3 regions of the Lysinibacillus sp. DFXJR4 genome follow, and region 3 is predicted to be linked to each of the others. Evidence: riboswitches for the same ligand, from Rfam matches in the RefSeq annotation. Region 3 holds a riboswitch; each other region holds the start of a gene.
What was found. A riboswitch is a leader RNA that binds a small molecule or an ion and turns the genes downstream of it on or off. The one in region 3 is predicted to bind cobalamin.
Positions count from the first base shown of each region.

Region 1 (7,822 bases), on a different contig from region 3:
TAAAGGAACGGAAAGCAATGGCAGAAGCATATTCAGCTTTTTCGGTCTTAATTGGATCAATTCCCTCCATGTTTTGTAGATGGGGGGAAATAATATAAAGAAAGGCAGCACCATCACTAGCCATCTCTTCATATCCTTTCACAAGCCAATCTGGTGTATACTCCAACCCCTGCTCTGACATTAATTCATATTCAATGCGAGCGAGCTCTTCATCTATCCATTTAATATATACAAAATGTGCCCCATTGAGATAAGCATATCGACAAATTCTTCTTACAAAATCAGCAGCAGCAATAGATGCAGATATTACTAATGTCTGCCCTTGTTGAATATTTATTCCCACTTTTATGACTAACTTCGCATACTCTTCTACTTTATTTTCAAAAGTTTTCATTTTTTGTTTCACTCCCTCTTATTTATTGAACACGCCAATGTATCTTTTTACTTATCAATAGATAGGAAATGCATGAAAAAATAATTAAAATAAACACTTCTTTAAATAAAGATGCTGTCCACCCTACAGTAAGCATTTCATGGAGGATATTTGCTACATATGTTGTTGGTAGCACATAGGAAATCCATTGGAGAATAATTGGAAGGTCAGTTATTTTTATCATAACTGGTGTTAAAAAAGTAACAAACATCAGTAAAAATTGAGCGACAATATTTGTGAATTGCGGATTTGGCGATAAAAAACCCATTAAAACGCCTATACCTACTACACTAAAGATTGCCAATAGTGCTACTGGTAGCAGAATCCACTCAAAATGAAGACTCACCTCATATAGACGCTGACCTAAAATAAATACGATAATAAAGGATGGTAGAGAGGTTAAAATGCCATAAAATAATAAGGATAGTATGAAATTAACTTTACGGATGGGAAGTGATGCGTAATATGTAAAATAGCCTCCAAATTTTTGATAGGAAATATCTTGTCCTAAAATATTCATCCCCATCAGCAGAATACTAAAAACCATATTTCCGATAATTAATCGTGCCAACTGGTCTTGACTTGAATCCCCTAATAGAAAATTTAAGAAAATCAAGGTAACCACAGGAAATATTGCAGACATAGCGATAATCCACCATAATTGATGTCGTACAATAGCGATTTGGATTCGAAAGAGGATAAACAATTCAATAAAAATTTGAGTGAAGGGATGTATTATTCTCATTTTGCTATTCACTCCTCTGTTGCTCTTGAAGCATAGAATAGACATCCTCTAAGCTTGGCGGTAGCAGTGAATATTGGCTAATGTTCAATGCCTCGTCTTGTATCAAATCAATAACAGGACGAATAGAATGTTTTTCTATAAGCATTGTGAGCTTAGCATCCTCCACTAATTCAACTTTTCCAAAACCCTCAAGGCGATCTTGGATCTTTTGAAAAGAAGCTTCATGCGCATAAATTTCTAAACGCATTCTTTGATCCACCCTTCTCTTCAGTTTTTCTACATGGTCAATTGCTAAAAGCTTTCCGTTATCTATAACAGCTACACGATGTACAACTTTTTCTGCTTCTAAAATATTGTGAGTCACTAAAATAATCGTTGTACCCTTGTAATTAAGCTCACGGATAATTTCCCATACTAATTTCCGCTTTAATGGATCTAGCTCATTTGTAGGTTCATCTAGAATTATGACTGATGCCTGCCCAATCAAAGTCGTTCCTAGGCTAATAAGTCTTCTTTGCCCTCCAGAAAGTTTAGATACCAATTTATTTCGATATGCCTCCATTCCTAAACGTAGCAGGATGTTATCCGTCTGCTGCTTTGCTTCTTTTTTAGATAACCCCTTTAACCTTCCCGTAAAATAAATGGCTTCCCATGTTTTTAAAAATGATAAAGCAAAAGTCTCTTGTGAATAATAAGCGATTTGCTTAACGACATCCTTTGTATTTCTAGACACTTCCTGTCGCTGAAATTTCACTGATCCTACTGTAGGTGCTAAGTGACCAATCATCTGCTTTATCAATGTTGTTTTTCCTGCACCATTTGGTCCTAGAATTCCAATGATTTCTCCTTTATATATGGTCAGTGAAATGCCATCATTAGCTTTGTACCTTCCTTTTTTGTAGTAGAAAGTTACATCTTCTAACTCATACACTGGTTCAAGCATATTAAACAGCCTTCCCTGTTAAAATTTTAAAAGATTGAGGCCTGGCTTTATAAGCCAGACCTTTAAACAAATTATCTACCTGTAGGTAATTTATCGCCCGTACGAGTGGGAAATGATGGTGGTGGAAACATCATTACTATTCACCTCACATTCTATTGAAGAAATAAGAAGGTCAATCACAGATTTTCGTGATCAATTATGCCTCGGTATAATTGTGTCTGGAATCGGCATTGTGTTTACACAAAGAACTCCTTTTCGATTCCGTGACATCCGCCGGAGGCTTTAACTTCTTTCAGCAGGTGTTTGGACACCCTCTGAAAAGTAGCTTAAATTCGCATTCATCTCACCACCTATAGAGGTGGGAGACTTCTGCTGAAAGAAGTTAAAAAACCCTCTCCTTCAAAATACAATCTGAAGGTTAAAATTAGGTTAAAAAATACAAAAAAGCTGCCCTTATTTTGGACAGCTTGCAGGTTTTGTGTTTTATTTAAATAATTCAGGATAAACAGCCTTTGCTACTAGCTCAACAGCTTCACCAATACGAGGGCCAGGGCGGTTTGTAATATCATTATCTATATAATAAACTGCTTTGTTTTGAATAGCTGTGATAGAATTCCACCCATCACGCGTAAGAATTTCTGCTTCTGGGTCTTTTGTATAGCCTACCGTAGTTAAAATAACTTCTGGATTTTTCGCAATAACATCTTCTTCGGTTACTTTTTTCCAGCCTTGGAGTTCAGCAAATACATTGCTTACATTGGCAATATTTAGAATTTCTTGTTGGAATGTACCAGAGCCCGCTGTATAGATGTCTGGTTTTGGGCTAATTTCTAAGTAGATATTTTTTGGTGCTTTTACATCTTTAACTTTTGCTTGTACCTCAGCAATTTTTGATTTTATATCCTCGTTTAATTTTGCACCTTTATCTTCAATTCCCATAACCGTTGCTATCTGTTCAATATCTTCATATACATCATCAAATGAAGCTGCAGATTGAATGGCAAATACTTTTACACCTGCATCTTCAAGACTTTTTAGAGCATTTAAGTTATCTTCATCTTTTCCTGTTGTATAAGCAATGACCACATCTGGCTTCAAAGCTAAAATACGCTCACTATTAAACGTAACAGAATTAGAAACACGTTCAATTTTTTGTGCCTCTTCCGGATACGTATCATAGTCAGTTGCCCCAACAATTTGATTGCCAACACCTAAAGCAAATAAAATTTCTGTATTGCTTGGTTGTAATGAAATAATTGTTTTAGGTACTTCATCAAACTCAACCTCTATACCACGGTCATCCTTCACTTTATAGCTTGCTTTTTCGATTTGATCTTCCTTAGTAATATCTTCTTTAGTAGTTGCTTCATCCTTCGCACCACAACCTACTAATATGAGCGACAGCATCATTACTGAAAGCCATTGAAGCTTCAACATTTTCTTCATTTTATTTATTCTCCTTTTTTCTTTTTCATAGGGTATGACTTGCTTACAAACGGAATTTCAGCAATCCCTGCTTGCTTATTCATATAAACAGCCATCACAAAAAATACATTGGCTAGTAGTCCTAAATAATCAAAAAGAATTGTCGGTACTTCCTTTTCGTCAGATACCTTATGCAAAATACGATAAGATTTTTTTGCCTCACTACGACATACATGTAATGCAGTAGCAGCCTCTGTTCCTTGAGGTAATACAAAGCTCTGAATCTCCTCTTTCACATAACTAACATAAAAATCATAGCGAGCACTTATCCATGCTAAATCCTCTTCACTGACCGCTAATTTACCTCGAACCGAGCCATTAACATGGTAGGCCATTGGTAGGATTGTATAGAGATCTTGTGCAACAACCTCAACTGCCTCTTTTTTTACTGCTGTCAAAGCCATACCTATATGTGTAGTAAGGCTATCTGTTCGTATTTCAAAATCCACTGTATATGCTTTTTCACGCATAAATGGATAACAAGAATAACGCGCATCTTTTTTCAACTCTAAATCCTCACTTTCTTTACACAATCAATTTTGCCCCAACGTAATTGCGTCTGGATTTTTCTTGATTCAAAGGCATATAAAACGCCCACTGATAGGAAAAAAAACCTCTATCCTACCCATATAAGGGGCTGAATTAAAATAAAAAACGCCGTTCCTACTCGTAAGGAACGACGAAAATAACATAATTAGAATCGTATATAGATACGAAAGAGACTACGTATTTGCCATATATCCTCCTAGCTTCCGAAGAGTATTTATACGTTCAAATAAAGGTCGGTCTCCTGGCTTGTACAGTGTACATCACTTAATGTAATGTATGTCATAAAACCTTCCCATCAAATTGACAGTGGTCTCCGATTATGATTCCTGTACTTACAGTTGCGGAAACAGCTTCGGATTTTCACCGAATTCCCGATTATACTATCTTAGTACCCTTATCCTGCAAGAGCTATTCACTTATAAAGCAGTTTATCACATATTATTATGAAAAACTATAAAGATAAAAGTTTTATAGTTGTACTAGAAATTTATAGTATTTTTTCAATAGCCTGCTCGATATCAAGCTGAGAATCAGTAGGCTCAAAGCGTTCTACTGTTTTACCATTTGCATCGATTAAGAATTTTGTAAAATTCCAGCGGATATTACGTCCTTCTAAAAAACGAGGTGCTATTTGAACTATTGATTCTGCTAGCATTTTTTCCTGCATGCTTGCTTTTCCAAATGCGCGGTAATCGACCTCATGCTTTAAATAATTAAACAGTGGATGTGTTGCATCACCATTGACCTGCACTACCTCAAAAATCGGGAATGTTACACCATAGTTAACCTGACAAAGTTGTGTAGTTTGCTCACCATCTTCAGGGTTTTGATTTCCAAATTGATCGCAAGGAAAGCCTAACACAACAAAGTTTTCCTTGCCATATTTATCGTACATTTTTTGCAAGTCTTCGAACTGATATGTAAAACGACATTGATTAGCTGTGTTGACAATTAACAGCGTCTTTCCTCGATAGGTCTCCATTGATAAAATCTCACCGTTCGGCTTCTTTACTAAATAATTATAAATACTCATGTATGAATCCCCTTACTTTTTTCCTATATTATAGTAAACTTTTTTCTATTCATAAAAGGATTTGCATTAAAAAAAGCCATTCCATTATTTTTAACGAATGGCTGCCCTATATTTCTTTTTGTATTTCATATCTTGCTCTTCCTCAATTAAACGTTTCACAATGTCTAGCACCTTTGAATTATTCGTAGCATCATATAATTTCTTAAAAGATACTACAATATCATAACGTATTAATGTTGGATGTTTTTCATCTAGACATGTCTGAAATCTTTTAGCCAAATAAGAAATAACTAAATCCCGTTGTACCTGCCCTGCTAAACCTATTTTCCAGATGGCCTGTAGAGTATTTCTTGCCGTTGCAGTATTTTCATCATATGTCACAGCCCAAATCTTTAAAAAGTCCTCCAATACTCTTTCTTCTGGATCACTTTTAGCTGCTAATGCGCATAAAAATTGTGCTGCAAGTGCGCGCATATGACCATCTTTATATGTAAGAGCTTGGACAAGTTGTTCCCAAACTGCATATGTCCAATCAACTGGTTCTTGCATAATTTTCATCAATTCTTCGTAAGAATCGTATTGAATTTCACGGTCACGCTCTGTTAAATTACTAAAAAGCTGCAAAATTTCTTTTTCCATCATTCATCCCTACCTTTATTGTGTCAGAACGTAAAATTTTTATGGTACACTTATCTTAATTTGCGTAAAGAAGGTGAATATATGAATAAATTAAATACTAGGAAACTGATATTTAGATTAATAATGATTATTTCTATAATCGTAGCTGCATATTTTATTATTCCTGTTTCCGTACCAATCATCTTAGCTGGAGCCACCGCATTTTTTTTAGAGCCAATTGTTATGTTCTTTAAACGGCAATGGAAAATGTCACGGAAGATTGCAGTTGCTTTTATTTACATAGTGAGTGTTATTCTAATTTCTATTATTTGTTACTTTACGATTACACAACTTATGTCTCAAATAATATTAGTTTCAAAGCAAGCTCCCTACTATATTTCAAAGCTATCAGAAATGTGGCTTACTATGCAAGAAAACATTTCTAAATACACTGAAGACTTTCCACCTGAAGTAAGTGCCTCGCTTCAAAATACAACGATGGATTTCATTAAGAAAATTGAAGAATCTTTTTTGAATTTCTTTAATTATACCAAAGTTACAGCCTTCTTTTCAGAAATTCCAAGTCTATTCATTAGTCTTCTCGTATACATGATCGCTCTCTTTCTATTTATGCTAGATTTGCCAAAATTAAAACAGATCACTTATAAATATTTGAAGCCTAGCACTGCAAACAAATTAAAGATTATTTTAAATCGCTTAAAGGATGCTATTTTTGGATACATGAAGGCACATTTATTTGTTAGTTTTATCATTGGTGGTGTTACACTAATTGGTCTTTTATTAATACAGCCTAAATACGCAGTGACAATGACCATCATCATATGGGTCATTGACATTATACCTTTCCTTGGCTCCATTATTATCTTGGCACCATGGGCACTGTATCATCTGCTGATAGGAAATATATCTATCGCTGTAAAATTATTCATCTTAGCAGCTATTTTACTCATTATTCGTCGAGTAGTCGAGCCTAAATTAATGGGTGACCATATTGGGTTATCCACTTTACCAACATTAATAGCTATGTTTATTGGTCTACAATTATTTGGTGTAATAGGCTTACTTGCAGGACCCTTTGTTATTATCTTCTTCGTTGCTTTAAAAGAAACTGGTATTATCAAATTGAATTTTAAAATTTAATCGAGAGGAAATAATGTATCAAAAAAAAGGCCATCTTTGTATAAAAGATGACCTTTTTGTTCATTCAATCGTCTATATATTAGTTGAGCTTATTGAATTCGACCGAAGCCAACTAAATACTGATTCCACCAATCAAGTGATTCAACAACAACACCCTTATTTTGAGCATCGATCATTGTGTTGTTTCCTAAATAGATACCTACATGCGCTACACCAGAGCCATAGCTGAAGAATACTAGGTCACCAACACGTGCTTCATTTGCTGAAATACGTTGAGTTGCTAAATATTGTTGTGATGCTGTACGTGGTAAAGATACACCTGCTTGTTTGTAAGACCATTGTACAAGACCTGAACAGTCAAATCCTGTCGATGGGTTACTTCCACCCCAAACATAGCTACGGCCTAAGAATTGCTTTGCCGTTGAGATAGCATCACCTGAAGATGCAGTGCCTGCACCTGAACCGAAAACAATTTTACCCCCATTATTTGAAGCATGTACAGCCGGAGTTGCTGCTTGAAGTGCACGTAAACGAGCTGCTTCTTCCTCTGCCGCTTTACGTTCCGCTTCTAAACGTTCTTCCTCTTGCTTCGTTGCAATTTGTGCTTTTAATGCAAGTGATTTAGCTTCATTTTCAGCCTTTTTCACTTCCATTTCACTTTCCTTTTGTTGAAGCTCTTGGAATTGTTTTTGAAGCTCTTTTTGTTTTTCATCTAATGTTGCCTTTTGTTGCTCTAAGCTAGCCTTGTCCGCTTCCTGTTGATTAACTAGTTCTTGGTCAGCATCCATTAATGTTTTAACCGCTACGACACGGTCCATTAAATCTGCAAAGCTTTTTGCCTCAAGGACAACGCTT
Region 1 covers NZ_JBXUNW010000006.1:2,490-10,311, forward strand. The annotation lists gene AC2CGN_RS13915 (aminopeptidase) at 1-394, opposite strand, end outside; gene AC2CGN_RS13920 (ABC transporter permease) at 417-1,178, opposite strand; gene AC2CGN_RS13925 (ABC transporter ATP-binding protein) at 1,183-2,121, opposite strand; gene AC2CGN_RS13930 (ABC transporter substrate-binding protein) at 2,605-3,567, opposite strand; gene AC2CGN_RS13935 (hypothetical protein) at 3,573-4,112, opposite strand; cobalamin riboswitch at 4,370-4,566, opposite strand; gene AC2CGN_RS13940 (glutathione peroxidase) at 4,643-5,188, opposite strand; gene AC2CGN_RS13945 (hypothetical protein) at 5,279-5,827, opposite strand; gene ytvI (sporulation integral membrane protein YtvI) at 5,909-6,967, shown strand; gene AC2CGN_RS13955 (C40 family peptidase) at 7,057-7,822, opposite strand, start outside.
Region 1: it holds a riboswitch for cobalamin, as region 3 does, so the genes downstream of both, AC2CGN_RS13935 (hypothetical protein) here and AC2CGN_RS07730 (ABC transporter substrate-binding protein) in region 3, are expected to answer to the same signal.

Region 2 (7,822 bases), on a different contig from region 3:
TTAGCCTTCGTTCCTCCAGGCGCAGGAAGCGGCTCGTCGCTCGCCCACAGGAAGCTTTGCTCTGTGCGAAAGCGAAGCGTCAGCAACAAAGCGAGTAGCCTGGAACGAAAATCACCTTCATTTTGACTAAATATTCACAAAGAGTCCCTTGACCATTTAGTTTTTCAACACTATGAAGTCCTGTAAGTACTAGGTATACTTACAGGACTTTTTAACTTCTGCTGAAACGAATAAAGCACTTGAATGGTGGTAGAATGGTAAAAGAGATGCTCGATTAAAAATGCTGTACTACTGCATAAAATCTTCATATTTTTACGTTATACTTTTGACGTGATTCAGCCAAATGTTTAGTACCGTAAGCGAAGCGTCAGGTACAGAATACTTCAAAGGAAGAGATGATGTATTTTTCCTATTCAGCGAACATATAAACGCATGATAATGCCCTGCAAATGTCACGTATTTTTTGGAAATCTCAAAATGGTGGTTAGCAAATGAGAAAACTTTCACTAAAGCTTGGAATCATTTTTTTTATTACATTATTTTGCATTGAAACATTTATGATGTTCTTTTTACATACTTCTTTAACCAATTCAAGGGTTGAAGAGGAACTAACGAGCTTACAGGCAAGAGGAAACTCTCATAGAACAATTTTAGAGCGAAATTTTGACAAGGAGACCCTAGCTCATATTGTACTAATGGAGTCAGAGGAAGATACAGATGTAGTTATTACAAATATATCAGGAACAATATTGGCGTCTTCAAACCCACATCCTGAAATCAAAGATTATATAAATCAATTAGAGAATTCTGTTCCTTATAATGGGGAAATATTGCAGCGTCATTGGAAAAATGAAAAATATATTGCAACCATTAGTCCAATTCAAAAGCAACAGAGAACTGTTGGATATATTTTTATGTTTCAAAATACAGATTCAATCCATGCATTAATGGAGCGCTTAAATAAGCATTTTTTAATTGTTGGATTTGTTTCAGGTCTTGTAACCATTGCAGTCATTATTGTTTTATCTAGAAAGCTAGCTCACCCTTTAATTCAGATGAAAGAAGCTACTATGAAAATGAGTAATGGTGACTTTTCCGTGGCACTTTCTTCGAATGGAAGGGATGAACTAAGTGATCTTGCTATAGCAATTCAGCATTTATCAGATGAGTTGAATCATTTAAGACAGGATCGCAAAGATTTTTTATCAAGCATTGCCCATGAGCTTAGAACACCCTTAACCTTTATAAAAGGCTATGCGGATATTCTCTATAAACGTAATTTGACGGAGCAAGATCGACAAAAATATTTAGGTATTATTATAGAAGAAACAAATCGACTCTCTCATTTAATAAGGGAATTATTTGATCTAGCTAAAATGGACGAAAACTCCTTTATTATTGAAAAAGAATGTCTTCAATTGAATGAGATTTTGGAAAATATTAGAGGGAAATTGAGCCCTGCCTTTCAAGAAAAACAGCTGCATTTTAACGTTCATTGTGAAGAAGGATTAACTTTAATGGCTGATGCTGCAAGGCTGGAACAAATATTAATGAATCTCCTCAATAATGCATTATCATATTGTTCACCAGGTGACGTTATCTCCGTCATAGCAAAAAGACAGGACGATTTAGTATCTATACTCGTTAAAGATACTGGAAAGGGAATCCCCAAAAAGGATTTACCTCATATTTTTGAACGATTTTATCGTGTTGAAAAATCTCGTAGTCGTGCACTAGGGGGCGTTGGACTGGGGCTTTCAATTGTAAAAGAGCTTGTGCAGGCGCATGGAGGAGAAATTACAGCCCAGAGTATAGAAAATAAAGGAACAACTTTTATCTTAACGTTTAAAGGAGTCAAAAAGCATGAAAACAATACTACTCATAGATGATGAACCTAGAATGTTAAACTTGCTTAAGCTTTATTTAGAGCCTGTTTTCACATGTAAGGAAATGGTATCCGTTCAGGAGGCTCTGATCTATTTAGAAGAAAATCATGTAGATCTGGTACTTTTAGATATCATGATGCCAGAAATGGATGGCTGGCAGGCCTGTAAAGAAATAAGGAAGTTTTGGGATGTGCCCATCATTATGCTAACAGCAAAAGGGGAGCATACTGATATGGTAAAAGGTCTAAATCTAGGAGCAGATGATTACATTCTTAAACCCTTCGATGAAGAAGTGTTACTAGCACGTATTAATGCTGTTCTAAGGAGGGCAAAAAGTGATGAAAATATTGTGTCGTTTGAGGGATTACATTTAAACAAGGAATCCTTTGAAGTTTGTTTTAGACAGAAGGAAATATCCTTAACACCTAAGGAATTTGGGATGCTAGCCTTATTTTTAGCGCATCAAAATAAGGTTTTTACTAGGGAGCATCTTATTAATACTGTATGGGGTTACCATGATTCGATAGAGGATCGAACAATTGATTCACATGTACGTAATTTACGAGAGAAACTACGGAAAAGTGGTTTTCCTGCTGATGATTATTTACAAACTGTTTGGGGGCTTGGCTATAAATGGCTTAAGTCCGCAGGGAGAAATGCTTTAGATCTTAGAAGCTAGAAGAACCTCTGCAAGAAATCTACAGAGGTTCAGCGTCTTATTCTGTTTCTAATTCGTCCTCAGTTACCCATTTATAATTTTTTACAGACTCTCCATTTGTAGTAGCTGTGTAATCAATCATATAAACAGTCGTTTGGACTGCTTTATCAATCTGAACAGTCGCATTTTCCATGCCCGTCATATGAGATGCATTTGTCTTAACCTCAGTACCAGAGGCTAATGGAGCTAAATCTGGATTAATCAATTCCTCATGAATAACCCACTTATGATTTTCTACACGCTCACCACCTGTAGCTGGATCATAGGAGACAATATATGCAGTAGTATCATATGCGCCTACAATTGTTGCTTTTGCTCCCTCCATACCTTCCATATGTCCATTGGTAATAATAGCTGTGCTTCCTTCTGGAAATTTAGGGTTTACGGCAGTTTTCAACGCTATGGGCACCTCACCCGAGCTAGAATGATCCATTGTTGAATGATCCATCTTTGTATTCTGCTCAATGTCATTGTCCTTTTTCGTCCCTGATTCTGTCTTGTCAGAGCAACCTGATAACGTTAGGAAAGTAATTACTGTCAGGAAACTGATAAACCAACTTCTTTTTATCTTCATCCTTTATTCCTCCTCACTATTTACACCTAATGTAGCAAATAAATGTGCAGAAATAATGGAAGGATTATAAGAAATACGCCATCTTTGTAGGTTTGGCGTTTTAAGAATTCAACTATTTTATTGGTATTATTTTTAATATCCTTTGTAGTCGATGCGCAAAAATACCAGCAAAGACTGCTAAAATAATATCCTTAGGCAAAGGCGGCATCATCCAAAGCCAGGCCATCTTATAATTGAAAGCATCTGGAGCGCTAGCCCATAGCTTATAAGCAAAGTACATCCAATTTGTCCCTAGTAAATAATTAATAGCTGTAGCAATTACTGCTGCAACAATATAGCTTTTCTTTGTGCCGCTGCGCTCAACAATTAGTCCTGCGATAAATGCAGCTAAAATAAATGTGACAATGAAGCCAAATGTAGGGCTCAAGATTTGTCCAAAGCCGCCACCAAAACGTGCAAATACGGGTGCACCAGCTAAGCCAATGCACATATATACCGTACAAGCAAGCGCACCCTTTCTACTACCAAGAACGAGTCCAGCTAATATAGCAAAGAAAGTTTGCAATGTGATGGGGACTCCACCTACAGACATGAAAGGGACAATAGAAGTAATATTTGCACCAATCATCATTAACGTTGAAAATAATCCAATATAGGCAATATCTACTGTTCTTAATCTATGATGAGAGTGTTCTGCAACTGTTGCCATAATTTCACTCCTGTCTATTAAAGCTATAAATAGTGTATGAAAATAAAATATTTGTGTCAACCTATAATTTATGTTTAGTTAACTCAATGATAATTAATAGACTAACTACTTAAATGTATGATAGAATCGTCATAATTTTAATAGTTTGGATACTAATGGTGTGGCATCTTATATAAAGTGTCACTTAAAAGGGAAGTCGGTGAAAATCCGACGCTGTCCCGCAACTGTAACGAGGAGTTTTATGATGATTTAGCCACTGTTTTAGGAACGGGAAGGTAATCATAAAACGTTGATTCGAAGCCAGGAGACCTGCCATTTAGTGATAGTTGTAATGCCCACGAGGATGAACGCATTTACGGACAATAGAAGGAAATCTTTCTGACTTTGTTGATGAATCTAGGGTATTTCTATGCATACTATGCATGAAATACTCTTTTTTATTGCTTCATATCTATTACGGTTGATTAGGAGTATTATACATATGAATAAAAAATTTATACTATTATCACTGTCTTTGTTTCTAATACTAATCATTTCTATGACTTTGGCTGTTATGGTTGGATCTGTTTCCATCACACCTCTTTATGTGTGGCAGGTTATTCTGTCCAAAATTCCAATCGTCCAAAATTTTATAGAGCAGGATTGGAGTCGCTCGCAAGAAATTATCATTTGGCAAATACGGGTGCCACGCGTCTTGTTGGCTGCCATTGTAGGAGCAGGCTTAGCAATTGCAGGAGCAGCTATACAGGCTCTTGTGCGTAATTCTATAGCTGAACCATACATATTAGGAATATCCTCAGGGGCAACAGTCGGTGCTACAGCTGTTATTATTTTAGGTGCATTTTCATTCCTAGGAATTTTTGCTCTTTCAGTATCTGCATTTTTAGGCTCACTACTAGCCATATTGTTAGTGTTTTTCCTTGCCCGTGTTGGAGGAAAAATATCTGTCTTTAGACTTTTACTTGCTGGAATGGCAGTATCGTTTATTTTATCTGCTATTTCGAATTTTATTTTAATGATGGCAAAGCAAGAGGGTGGAATTAAGGCAGTTATGTATTGGATGCTTGGAAGTCTAGCTGGTGCAAAATGGAGTAATATAATTATTCCTACAACTATTTTTATCGTCGTGTTTGCCTTACTGTGGCTCCATTATCGTCATTTAAATTTATTATTGCTTGGGGAAGAGGCAGCAGTTACATTAGGTGTCAATATCCAACAGTTTCGTTTACAGCTTATCCTACTAGTATCTTTATTAACGGGTGTGCTTGTTGCAGTAAGCGGCTCTATTGGATTTGTTGGCTTAATTATTCCACATATTGTTCGCATAATTGTAGGTTCTAACTATAAATATGTAATACCAATTAGTGCTTTATTAGGAGGTATTTTTTTAGTTTGGGCAGATGCGATTGCTCGAATTTTGATAGCTCCTGAAGAAATGCCAATTGGAATTATTACAGCTTTTTGTGGAGGACCATTTTTCATTTGGCTACTGCGCCGTAATAATTATTCTTTCGGTGAAGGAGATTAAACCTATGACATTAGAAGCAAGGCAGGTATCCTATTCCATTCAGGATCAACGCATATTACATGAGGTTAGTATGCAAATAAGGGAACAGCAATTTGTTGGGCTAATTGGTCCAAACGGTAGCGGGAAGTCAACCTTATTAAAAAATATGTACCGCCTATTAAAGCCTGAAAATGGTACGGTTCTGTTAAATGAGCAGGATATTTTTAAGCAATCAAGTAAAAACATTGCTAAAAATTTGGCGGTAGTAAGTCAAGAAACACCGGTTTTATTTGACTTTACAGTACATGATTTAGTAAGTATGGGAAGAACACCTCACAAAAAATTATTGGAGCTTGATCAAGAACGAGATTTTCAAATTGTGAAGGATGCATTAAATCAAACAGGTATCACACATTTAGAAAAACGTAGTTTCAGCTCATTGTCAGGTGGAGAAAAAAAACGGGTGATGGTAGCACGTGCACTTGCTCAGCAAGCACAAATACTTATTTTAGATGAGCCAACAAATCATTTAGATATACAGCATCAATTACAGCTAATGGATTTAATTCAAACTTTGCATTTAACCGTTGTTGCTGCTTTGCATGACCTAAATATTGCAGCTATGTATTGCGATCAAATTTATGTTTTACAGAAAGGTCAAATCGTTTGCTCTGGTACACCAGAAGAAGTGCTTACGCCAGCATTATTACAAGATGTATTTGGTGTTTATGCCGATATACAAACCCACCCTCTTACAGGTAAGCCGTATTTAACGTATGTATCGGAGCAATATACGAAAATATTAAAATATTGATAGTATGAAAAAGGCGTATCACTTAGTGCGGATACGCCATATTGTTTATCTATGGATAGGACTGTGGTTAATGGAGGACAATGCTTCATTTATTACAAAAATCCTTAGCTATTCTCAGTCCAAATCTTCCAAATAACACCCTCTTCATCATTACTACTATGTGCTTAAATCTTTAAATCCTTCGGACATCTTCTCACCAAACATTATTACTAAATTCTACCGAAAGCAGCAAAATAAATTAAGATATTGCTTTTAAACCTGCTACACCAATGATAATGGCAACGATACTAATCAAACGGGTGCGGTTTTTGGATTCGCCAAAAAATATAATATTTACAAGGACAGCCCCAACAGTCCCAATACCAATCCATACAACATAGGCGATGCTTAACTGTAAATAGTTAAAGGAGGCATATAATAGCGCAAAGGACAACCCAAATCCACCCACATATATAAATAAATTACGAAGCGTTTTTTTCTGACTGTAGAAGCGTAAGCCTACCACCCCGATAATTTCTGATATTGCAGCTAATAATACAAGTAACCAGCCCATTATGCATTAGCTCCTTTCTTATTATCATGATCTCTAGCAGTGTTATCGGCTAATTTAAGACCAATAACCCCTACTATTAAAATAAACATGAAAATCGCTTTCATAGTGTTAAACTCTCCTTCAAAAATGAAAATGTCCATTAATGTGGTACCAATTGTTCCTGCCCCAGCAAAAATTGCATAAACTGTGCCAGTAGGTAGGTTTTCACATGCTTTTGATAAGAAATGGAAGTCCGTAGCGATTAAGGCTACGATAATAATCCAATGCCACCAGGAATGTGCAACATTAAAGCCGAAAATCCAAAATAATTCAAATAAACTTGTTAGTCCAACATACAGCCAATCTTTTTTCATAGTTACGTTTCCTTTCGTTTAATCATATTTATGACTGACATTCAGTCATTTATCGTGTAAAAAAGAACGTCACTTATGTGTGACGTAAGCCAAGTGCATGATGTAAAAAGTCAAGGAGTTCAAGCTTTTGCAGTCTGATAGCTTCTTCTTTACTGTCATCATACAAGTAAATTTGCTCAGCTGCAGATTCTACTAACCCAATAATAAGTTTAGAAGATTGTGTAGTATTTAAAGAAGGGCGAATTACTCCTTGCTGTTGAGCCTCATATAAGAAATTATTCATCCATTCGTAATAGGGCGCATAAATATTTTCCCATTCTTTCATATGTTCAGTTTGAGTAATACCAGCGTAGATAAGGGCAAATACATCCCGATAGTCTTCAGTTAGTGAAAAAACAATATCGACTACTTTATCAAGCTGCATTGCAAAAGGTTCCTGTAAGGAAATTCCTTCTTTAATGGCAGCAATTATTTTCTCAACCATAACTTTCGCAATAGCCGGCATAACCGAAAGTCGTGATGGGAAATAAAGGTAAAATGTCCCTTGTGCGATACCTGCAGCTTTAACGATATCGGAAACTTTTGTCTTTTCAATTCCCTTTTCACGAAAAACTTCAATTGCTGCTTGAATAATTTTCTCTTCCTTTGACATGAAATCCCCCGCTTTTGTCCTGCTTAATTAGTATGTTACAAAATAGTTAAAATAAA
Region 2 covers NZ_JBXUNW010000017.1:51,443-59,264, reverse strand. The annotation lists gene AC2CGN_RS21690 (sensor histidine kinase) at 492-1,889, shown strand; gene AC2CGN_RS21685 (response regulator transcription factor) at 1,864-2,565, shown strand; gene AC2CGN_RS21680 (YdhK family protein) at 2,603-3,178, opposite strand; gene AC2CGN_RS21675 (biotin transporter BioY) at 3,291-3,887, opposite strand; cobalamin riboswitch at 4,027-4,218, shown strand; gene AC2CGN_RS21670 (FecCD family ABC transporter permease) at 4,369-5,415, shown strand; gene AC2CGN_RS21665 (heme ABC transporter ATP-binding protein) at 5,420-6,208, shown strand; gene AC2CGN_RS21660 (DMT family transporter) at 6,447-6,761, opposite strand; gene AC2CGN_RS21655 (DMT family transporter) at 6,761-7,114, opposite strand; gene AC2CGN_RS21650 (TetR/AcrR family transcriptional regulator) at 7,188-7,766, opposite strand.
Region 2: it holds a riboswitch for cobalamin, as region 3 does, so the genes downstream of both, AC2CGN_RS21670 (FecCD family ABC transporter permease) here and AC2CGN_RS07730 (ABC transporter substrate-binding protein) in region 3, are expected to answer to the same signal.

Region 3 (7,822 bases):
GCTCCATTAATAAATGTACTTCTGCATAGTGCTTTAAAGGTTCGAAATGACCATATCCTGTAACAGTTGATGCAATTGTTTCCATATATAATATCTGTGGCTCCCCGAATGAAATGGCTAGTGAAAATCGCTTGTTTAGCACTTCAATAAGGACCTCAAGCTGGATAACCCCCATAATATGTACTTGAATCTCTTGAAATTTTTCATGCCAAATCACACGTAATGAAGGCTCTTCCGCTTCAAGGATACGAAAGATTTTTAAGACTTCCTTTATATGCTGGTCTCCCTTGTATTGTACTTTGGCCTGAAGAGTTGGCACTAACTCATAGGGCTGTGGGTTACTAGAGCTTCCGAGGATTGCACCAATATTTGCTAAGCTAAGCCCTTTTACAGCAAAAATTTCGCCAGCTGTCACTTCCTGTACGGCTTCATAACGATGTCCGTTATATAACCTTATTTCCGTCACTTTTTCGGTTACGTCTCCAAAAGAAAACTCATCTCGAATATGCAAGGTTCCCTGTAATGCCTTAATAAAAGTTAAACGTTGATGGCCATCGTGTCGAATTTTAAAGACTTCACCTTGAAATGGTGCAGCAGCATTGAAATGTGTTTCAGTAAGCAGCGGGAGCTGTGCAAGGAATTCCTTTATGCCGATATCTTTTAATGCTGAGCCAGTAAAGCACAAAAATGCCTTTTCCTGTTTAATCATCGCTTGGAGTTGGGTAAAACAGCTACCACTATCTAATGTTTCATTAAGAAAAGCATCCAAAAGATTGTCATCACGTTCAGCTAGCCATTCCATTATGTTAGAAGGAATATAATCCGAATGGAACATTTCATTTACTAGTAGTACGTCCTTAGAGCAATCCTTTTGAAGCTGTGCCATAACATTATCCACCGCTGCACCTTCACGATCAATTTTATTGATAAAAAAGAAGGTTGGAATGTGATACTGACGTAATAGGTGCCAGACTGTTTCTGTATGCCCCTGTAACCCCTCAACTGCACTAATCACAATGATGGCATAATCCATAACACGAATCGCACGCTCCATCTCAGGGGAGAAGTCGACGTGTCCTGGTGTATCGATTAATGTATAGGTATCGTTGCCAATTGTCATCCGACCTTGCTCAGCAAAAATTGTGATGCCACGTTGACGCTCCAGCTCATGATTATCCAGAAATGTATCTTGATGATCCACCCGCCCACGAGCCTGAATACTTTTTGTATGAAATAATAATTGCTCAGAGAATGTTGTTTTTCCTGCATCCACATGAGCAAGGACTCCAATAGTTTTATGCATAAAATAATCCTCGTTTCTATAAATCCGTCCATTTTATTGTAACAGAATTTTGTTGAATTCAAGAAATATGAATATGTCATAATTGTGCTCCAAATCAACTGATTATGAAAAATAATTAATGTAAAATAGTTCTCGATTATGTAAGAATAGTGCTATAATATTAAAGATAATTAGTAAATGGATTTTTTTGTGAGATTGCGAATAGAAATTTCTTTTGCTAGTCTATCAATAATATTTATAACAATCAATAATACCTTTATATTGGTGCAAATGGCCTTAGTCATTTGCTTAAAAGGGAAATCGGTGCAAATCCGATGCTGTCCCGCAACTGTAAATGGGGAGTCTATACAAAATGCCACTGTAATCAACCTATGGGAAGGCGTATAGATGATGAACCTAAGCCAGGATACCTGCCAATATTATTCTTTACTTTAACCACGAGGATGGGGATAGTGAATCAGGTCAAAAGCCATTATTTCACTATGCGAACCTCTTGGAAACAAGGGGATTTTTTTATGCCCTTTATCAATTTATTACACTGTACATAACAAAAACATGGTAGTAAAGAAGTCAACTGATTTCTTACTATATATTTAACATCAAAGGAGAAAAGGACATGAAGAAATGGAACAGCGTGTGGCTTGTCTTTGCACTGGCATTGATGGCCATTTTAGGTGCATGCAGTGCGAAGGAAGATAAAGAATCAGCAGCACAAGGGGAGAAGGTTGAACCATCGCAAGCGGCAACGGCAGAAGTAACGATTGACAATAATGGGACAACACAGGTTTATAAAGAGGCGCCCAAAAAAGCAATTAGCTTAAACCAACATGTAACAGAAATTATGCTAGCTTTAGGCTTAGAGGATTCAATGGTTGGTACAGCCTATTTAGATGATAAAATTTATGAGCCTTTCCAAGCTGCTTACGATAAAGTACCTGTATTAGCTGACCAATATCCTACAAAGGAACAGGTTATTGATGCAGAGGCAGACTTTTTATATGGGGGATGGAAAAGCGCCTTTGGTGAAAAAGGTGTTGGTACTCCTGAAGAGCTTGAGACATTAGGAATTCACACCTATTTACATACAGCGTCCAATATGACAAAACCAACTTTAGAGGATATTTTCATAGATATTCGTAATATCGCAAAAATATTCCGTGTCGAAGATCGTGGAGAATCTTTAATTGATCAAATGACAAAAGATGTAGATAATATTCGTGCCAAATTGCCACAGGATGGCAAAGAGTTACCTGTTTTAGTTTTTGATAGCGGTGATAAGGAAGTCTTTACAGCAGCGCAAAACTTTATGAATGAGTTGGTAACGATTGCTGGGGGTAAAAACATTTTTGGTAATGTGGAGGCAGGTTGGACAACTGTTTCAAAAGAAGATGCAGTTGCACGTGATCCAGAGGTGATAGTTGTCATTGATTATGGGGAGACATCTGCTGAGGAAAAAATTAATTTCTTAAAGAATGACCCAGCGTTAAAAGAAACAGAAGCCGTGAAAAACGAACATTTTGTTATTTTACCATTATCTGCAGCATCTGAAGGTGTCCGTGCCGCAGAAGCGATTCAAATTTTGGCAAAAGGCTTTTATCCAGATAACTTTTAAAATTTGAGCTAGCATTTTGCTGGCTCCTTTTTCATAAGGAGAGATATTATACATGAATGCATTTAATATGAACATACCAGAGAAAACCTTTGAAAAGCTAAATCATCAGGGAGAATTTACTCGCCTTGCGGTAAGCCCTGGAATTATTAATAAGCATTATACTCCAACACAATTTCAAATAATCGCAAAGGTCGTTGGAAACACTGGTGCTATTAAATACTCTGCATCCTACAGTATATTATTATCAATTCCTACTGTTGGTCTAGGAGAAGCTATAAATGAGCTACAAAAAGCAGGTCTATACGTGGCAAAGCAAGGTCCGATTGTTGCCATGAAGGCATGTGATTTCTGTGATGGCGATAAAATGGAGGCAGCCCCAATAACAGAGCAATTATATGATTCATTAGAAGGGATGGCAGTTCCATCAAGATTACGCTTAAATGTTAATGGCTGTGCATCGGCTTGCTATAATGCTGTCTATGATGATATCGGCCTCATTTATCAAAAGGATAGCTTTGATGTTTATTTAGGAGCGGTGCCGATGGGGGCAAAAGCTCAAGCGGGGACATTGTTTGCTAAACGGATTCCTGTTAACCATATTGAAAGCTATCTCCATGCAATTATTTTACTCTACAAAGAGCATGCTCGACCAAATGAACCTTTTTATAAATTTTATCGTAGAACAAAAACGGCTGACTATTGGGATATAGCGTTTGATTTCTAAAAACTAGTCTTATCAAGCATGGTGTCACTTTGTAAGAAACCTCGTCATTGTAAAATACTTCTTCACATATAAAAGATTACATAGGCTTAAAAAATTTTTTCTTTTAAGCAGGGAAAATACTTAGTGTATCGAAATAAAATACTATGTAAGAATTCAACAAGAAGGAGCGAATAACAGTGAAACATGGGATTCAACCAGAAGATTTATATCGATTAAAATCAGTATCAAATCCACAAGTATCACCTGATGGAAAAGGAGTAGTTTATGTAGAAACTTGTATTGATGAAAAAAAGAATGACTATGTATCTAATTTATTTTATATAAATTTGACTGAAAAAAACCCTCTACAATGGACATTTGGTGATGATAAAACGAATTCACCTGTATGGTCATCTGATGGCAGCAAAATTGCATTTGTATCAACGAGAACTGGCAAGCCACAAATTTTTGTGCTTGCTAAAACAGGTGGAGAGGCCAAACAAGTTACGCATTGTAAAAACGGTGCGACATCACCTGTATGGTCTCCATGTGGTAAGAAAATTGCCTTCTCCGTAAAGCTTGGTAAAAATGAAGATATCTGTGATAAAGCAGAAGATGTTAAGAAAGAGGAAAAAGAACTTAAACCTCTTGAAGTTGACAACATGAAGTATAAATCAGATGCTGCTGGATTTATCGATATGGATCAATATACTCACATTGCCATTGTCGATCTTGAATCAGGGGAGCTGGAACAAGTGACGACAGGAAGCCATCATTTCCATTTGGATACATGGTCACCAAATGGAAAATATCTGGCTTATTCGGCTGATTTAACAGAGGATGTAGATTTTTCTTTCAATAATGATATTTATTTATTGGAGGTAGAAACAAAACAAACGCGCCAACTAACAGAAGGAAAGGGGATGTTCTACCAAACTTCATGGTCCCCGAACAGTCGATACATCGCTTTTCTTGGAAGTGAGAGAGAATTTGAAAACGCTACACAAGCAAAGCTATGGATATATGATTTGGAGCAGAGTAATTTAACAGGTGTAACAAGTGATTTTGACGCTCCTGTCGGTGATTTTGTAGTTGGAGATTATCTACAAGATGTCGTGGCTCCACGTGTCCAATGGATGAAGGATAGTCATAGCTTTTACTTCCAAGTGACAGATCACGGAAATACAGCCATTTATTTTGGAAATATTGTTGGAGAAATATATCCAGCGATTCATGATAATCAGTATGTCTATGGTTTTTCACTTGATTCACAAAATGATAAAGCAGTCGTTGCCATCAGCACTACAACAAATCCTGGTGATCTATTTTACGTCAATTTGAAAACTGGTGAAAAGGAACAGCTCACTAAAGTTAACGAAGAGTTTTTAAGATCAAAAATATTATCTGTTCCAGAAGCTATTGAATATGAAGGGGCAGATGGCTGGAAAGTAAACGGCTGGATAATGAAGCCCATCGGATATGAGGATGGGGAAAAATATCCACTTATTCTTGAAATCCATGGTGGTCCGCACGCAATGTATGCCCATACCTATTTTAACGAATTTCAAATACTTGCTGCACAAGGTTTTGCGGTACTATATACGAATCCTCGCGGTAGTCACGGCTACGGTCAAAAATTTGTTGATACAGTCCGAGGTGATTATGGTGGCAATGATTATCAAGACCTTATGGCTGCTGTTGACTATGTATTGGAACAGTATGAATTTATTGATCAAGACCGACTTGGCGTGACAGGAGGCAGCTATGGTGGCTTTATGACTAACTGGATTGTTAGCCATACAAACCGTTTTAAAGCGGCTGTTACGCAACGCTCTATCTCTAACTGGATTAGCTTTTGCGGTGTAAGTGATATTGGCTATTACTTTACAGACTGGCAAATTCAAGCGGGACTAGACGATATTGAAAAGCTATGGCATCATTCTCCGCTGAAATATGTGGACAATGTACAGACACCACTGTTAATTTTACACAGTGAAAAAGACTATCGCTGCCCGATTGAACAGGCAGAGCAATTGTTTATTGCCTTAAAGCATCGTAAAAAAGAAGCAAAATTTATTCGCTTCCCTGAATCCAATCACGAACTTTCAAGAAGCGGAAAACCAATGTTAAGAATGAATAGATTGGAATATATTCGAGATTGGTTTGTCAAATACCTATAAGAATCATAGAGGGTGGTGGCTTAAGGGCTAAAAAAGCTTCTTAGGCCATCTTTCTAAATTATTGATTAATAACTCCATAAAATACTAAATCCTCGTATTTACCGTCTTTTATAATATGATCCTTTAATATTCCTTCTTGTGTCATACCAATTTTCTTCATTACTTTTCCAGAAGCAGGGTTTGATGAAAAAAATCGTGCAAATACTTTGTGCAGTTTCTTTTCTTCAAAACCGAATTGTAGAATCGACTGCGCTGCCTCTGTTGCATAGCCTTTTCCCCAATATTGCTCACCAATCCAATAGGCAATTTCTCCTTGATTAAAACGTTTGTTATTCGATAATGCAATTGCTCCATATAATTCGCCAGTTTCTTTATCAGTTACTGCAAACTCGTACGAAATATCCTCCATAAAATGATCGTAATGGCGTTCTATCCATGACAACGCATCATTCAAACTATATGGATAGGGCAGGTACAATGTACTTTTATAAATATTATAGTTATTGCAAAGCTTTGCCACCGTTTCTGCGTCAGATGCTTGAAATAATCGCAGGACTAGCCTTTCAGTTGTAATCATTAACTTTTCACGAATATACGCCATTTAATCACTCCAATTACCTATAATTTGTAAGTATATTATATAATAAACCATATCCGAACAAAAAGACAGAATCATAGGAAGGTGATTCTGTCTCGATGCATTTAGTCTATTTTTTTTATAAAAACAACCTTTAAGTAATTAAATTCAGGATATTCACGTGGTACACGGAAATCCTTCGGCAGGCTGTATTCCTCAACAATTTTATAGCGTGTATGCGTTTCCTTAAAGGCCTGATCAATAAAACTTTTAAACTTTTTCATACCAAAGCTTGCGTTATTGGTTGAAGCAACGATAATACCATTTTTCTCTGTGATGGCAATCGTGTCAATTAACAATTTCGGATAGTCTTTCGCTGTTGAGAACGTTCTTTCCTTTGTCCGTGCAAAGCTAGGTGGATCTAAAACAACAAGATCATATTTCAAATGATGACGCTGTGCATATTTAAAATAATTAAAAACATCCATTACTTTAATATCCTGTGATTCATAGTCTATGTTATTGACGCTAAATTGCTCAATTGTTTTAGCTAAACTACGCTTTGCAACATCTACACTTGTTGTTTTTACTGCTCCACCAAGTACCGCCGCAACAGAAAATGCTCCAGTATAGGAGAACGTATTAAGCATATTCCTATGGTCTGCGTAATGTTCACGAATCGCAAGCCTTACGTCCCGTTGATCGAGAAAAATACCTGTCATTGCGCCATCGTTTAAATGAACAGCATAGCTCATGCCATTTTCCAAAATAATGATTGGAAATTCACCAGGAGTCCCCATAACGAAATCGTCCTGCTCCATATATTGCCCTTTAAGATCAAATCGCTTTTTCTCATAAATGGCTGTAAAGTTTACTGTCTCAGCAAGTGCTTCGTATATCATATCCTTCCATAAATAGATACCCGCACTGTACCAGCTCACTAGATAGTAAGAATCGAAATAGTCAATAGTGATACCACCTATACCATCACCTTCACCATTAAAAATACGAAAGGCTGTTGTATTAGGATCATCGAAGAAGTTCTGACGATTTGCAAGTGCCTTTGTAAATTTTCTAATAAAAAAAGCTTTGTCTATTTTTTCGTTGACATCTGTTGTTAGCATCCAACCAATGCCTTTATTTTGGATGCCATAGTAGCCTATGCCAAGAAAGCGTTGATGGCTGTCCAGTAGTCTTAATAGGGCACCTTCTTCTTTAGGAAGCTGACTAGCGTCAACAGCATCCTTTGAAATAAGAGGATAGCCTTTTTTTAATTGATCAGCAAAGGGTTTTTTAATTTGTAAAGCAATCGTATGTGTCATGTTGTCATCCTTTAAAAAGCATTTTGCTCTATTATCGCACTCTTTTATGCGAATAGACAAACTTATTTCATGAAACAAGCGATTTTTTCAGCTGTTTGTATTGTCGCTTCTTCAAAAAAGTTCAT
Region 3 covers NZ_JBXUNW010000001.1:1,508,980-1,516,801, forward strand. The annotation lists gene AC2CGN_RS07725 (GTP-binding protein) at 1-1,303, opposite strand, end outside; cobalamin riboswitch at 1,549-1,735, shown strand; gene AC2CGN_RS07730 (ABC transporter substrate-binding protein) at 1,920-2,915, shown strand; gene AC2CGN_RS07735 (precorrin-3B methylase) at 2,968-3,639, shown strand; gene AC2CGN_RS07740 (S9 family peptidase) at 3,810-5,798, shown strand; gene AC2CGN_RS07745 (GNAT family N-acetyltransferase) at 5,857-6,399, opposite strand; gene AC2CGN_RS07750 (class I SAM-dependent rRNA methyltransferase) at 6,501-7,697, opposite strand; gene AC2CGN_RS07755 (alpha/beta hydrolase) at 7,760-7,822, opposite strand, start outside.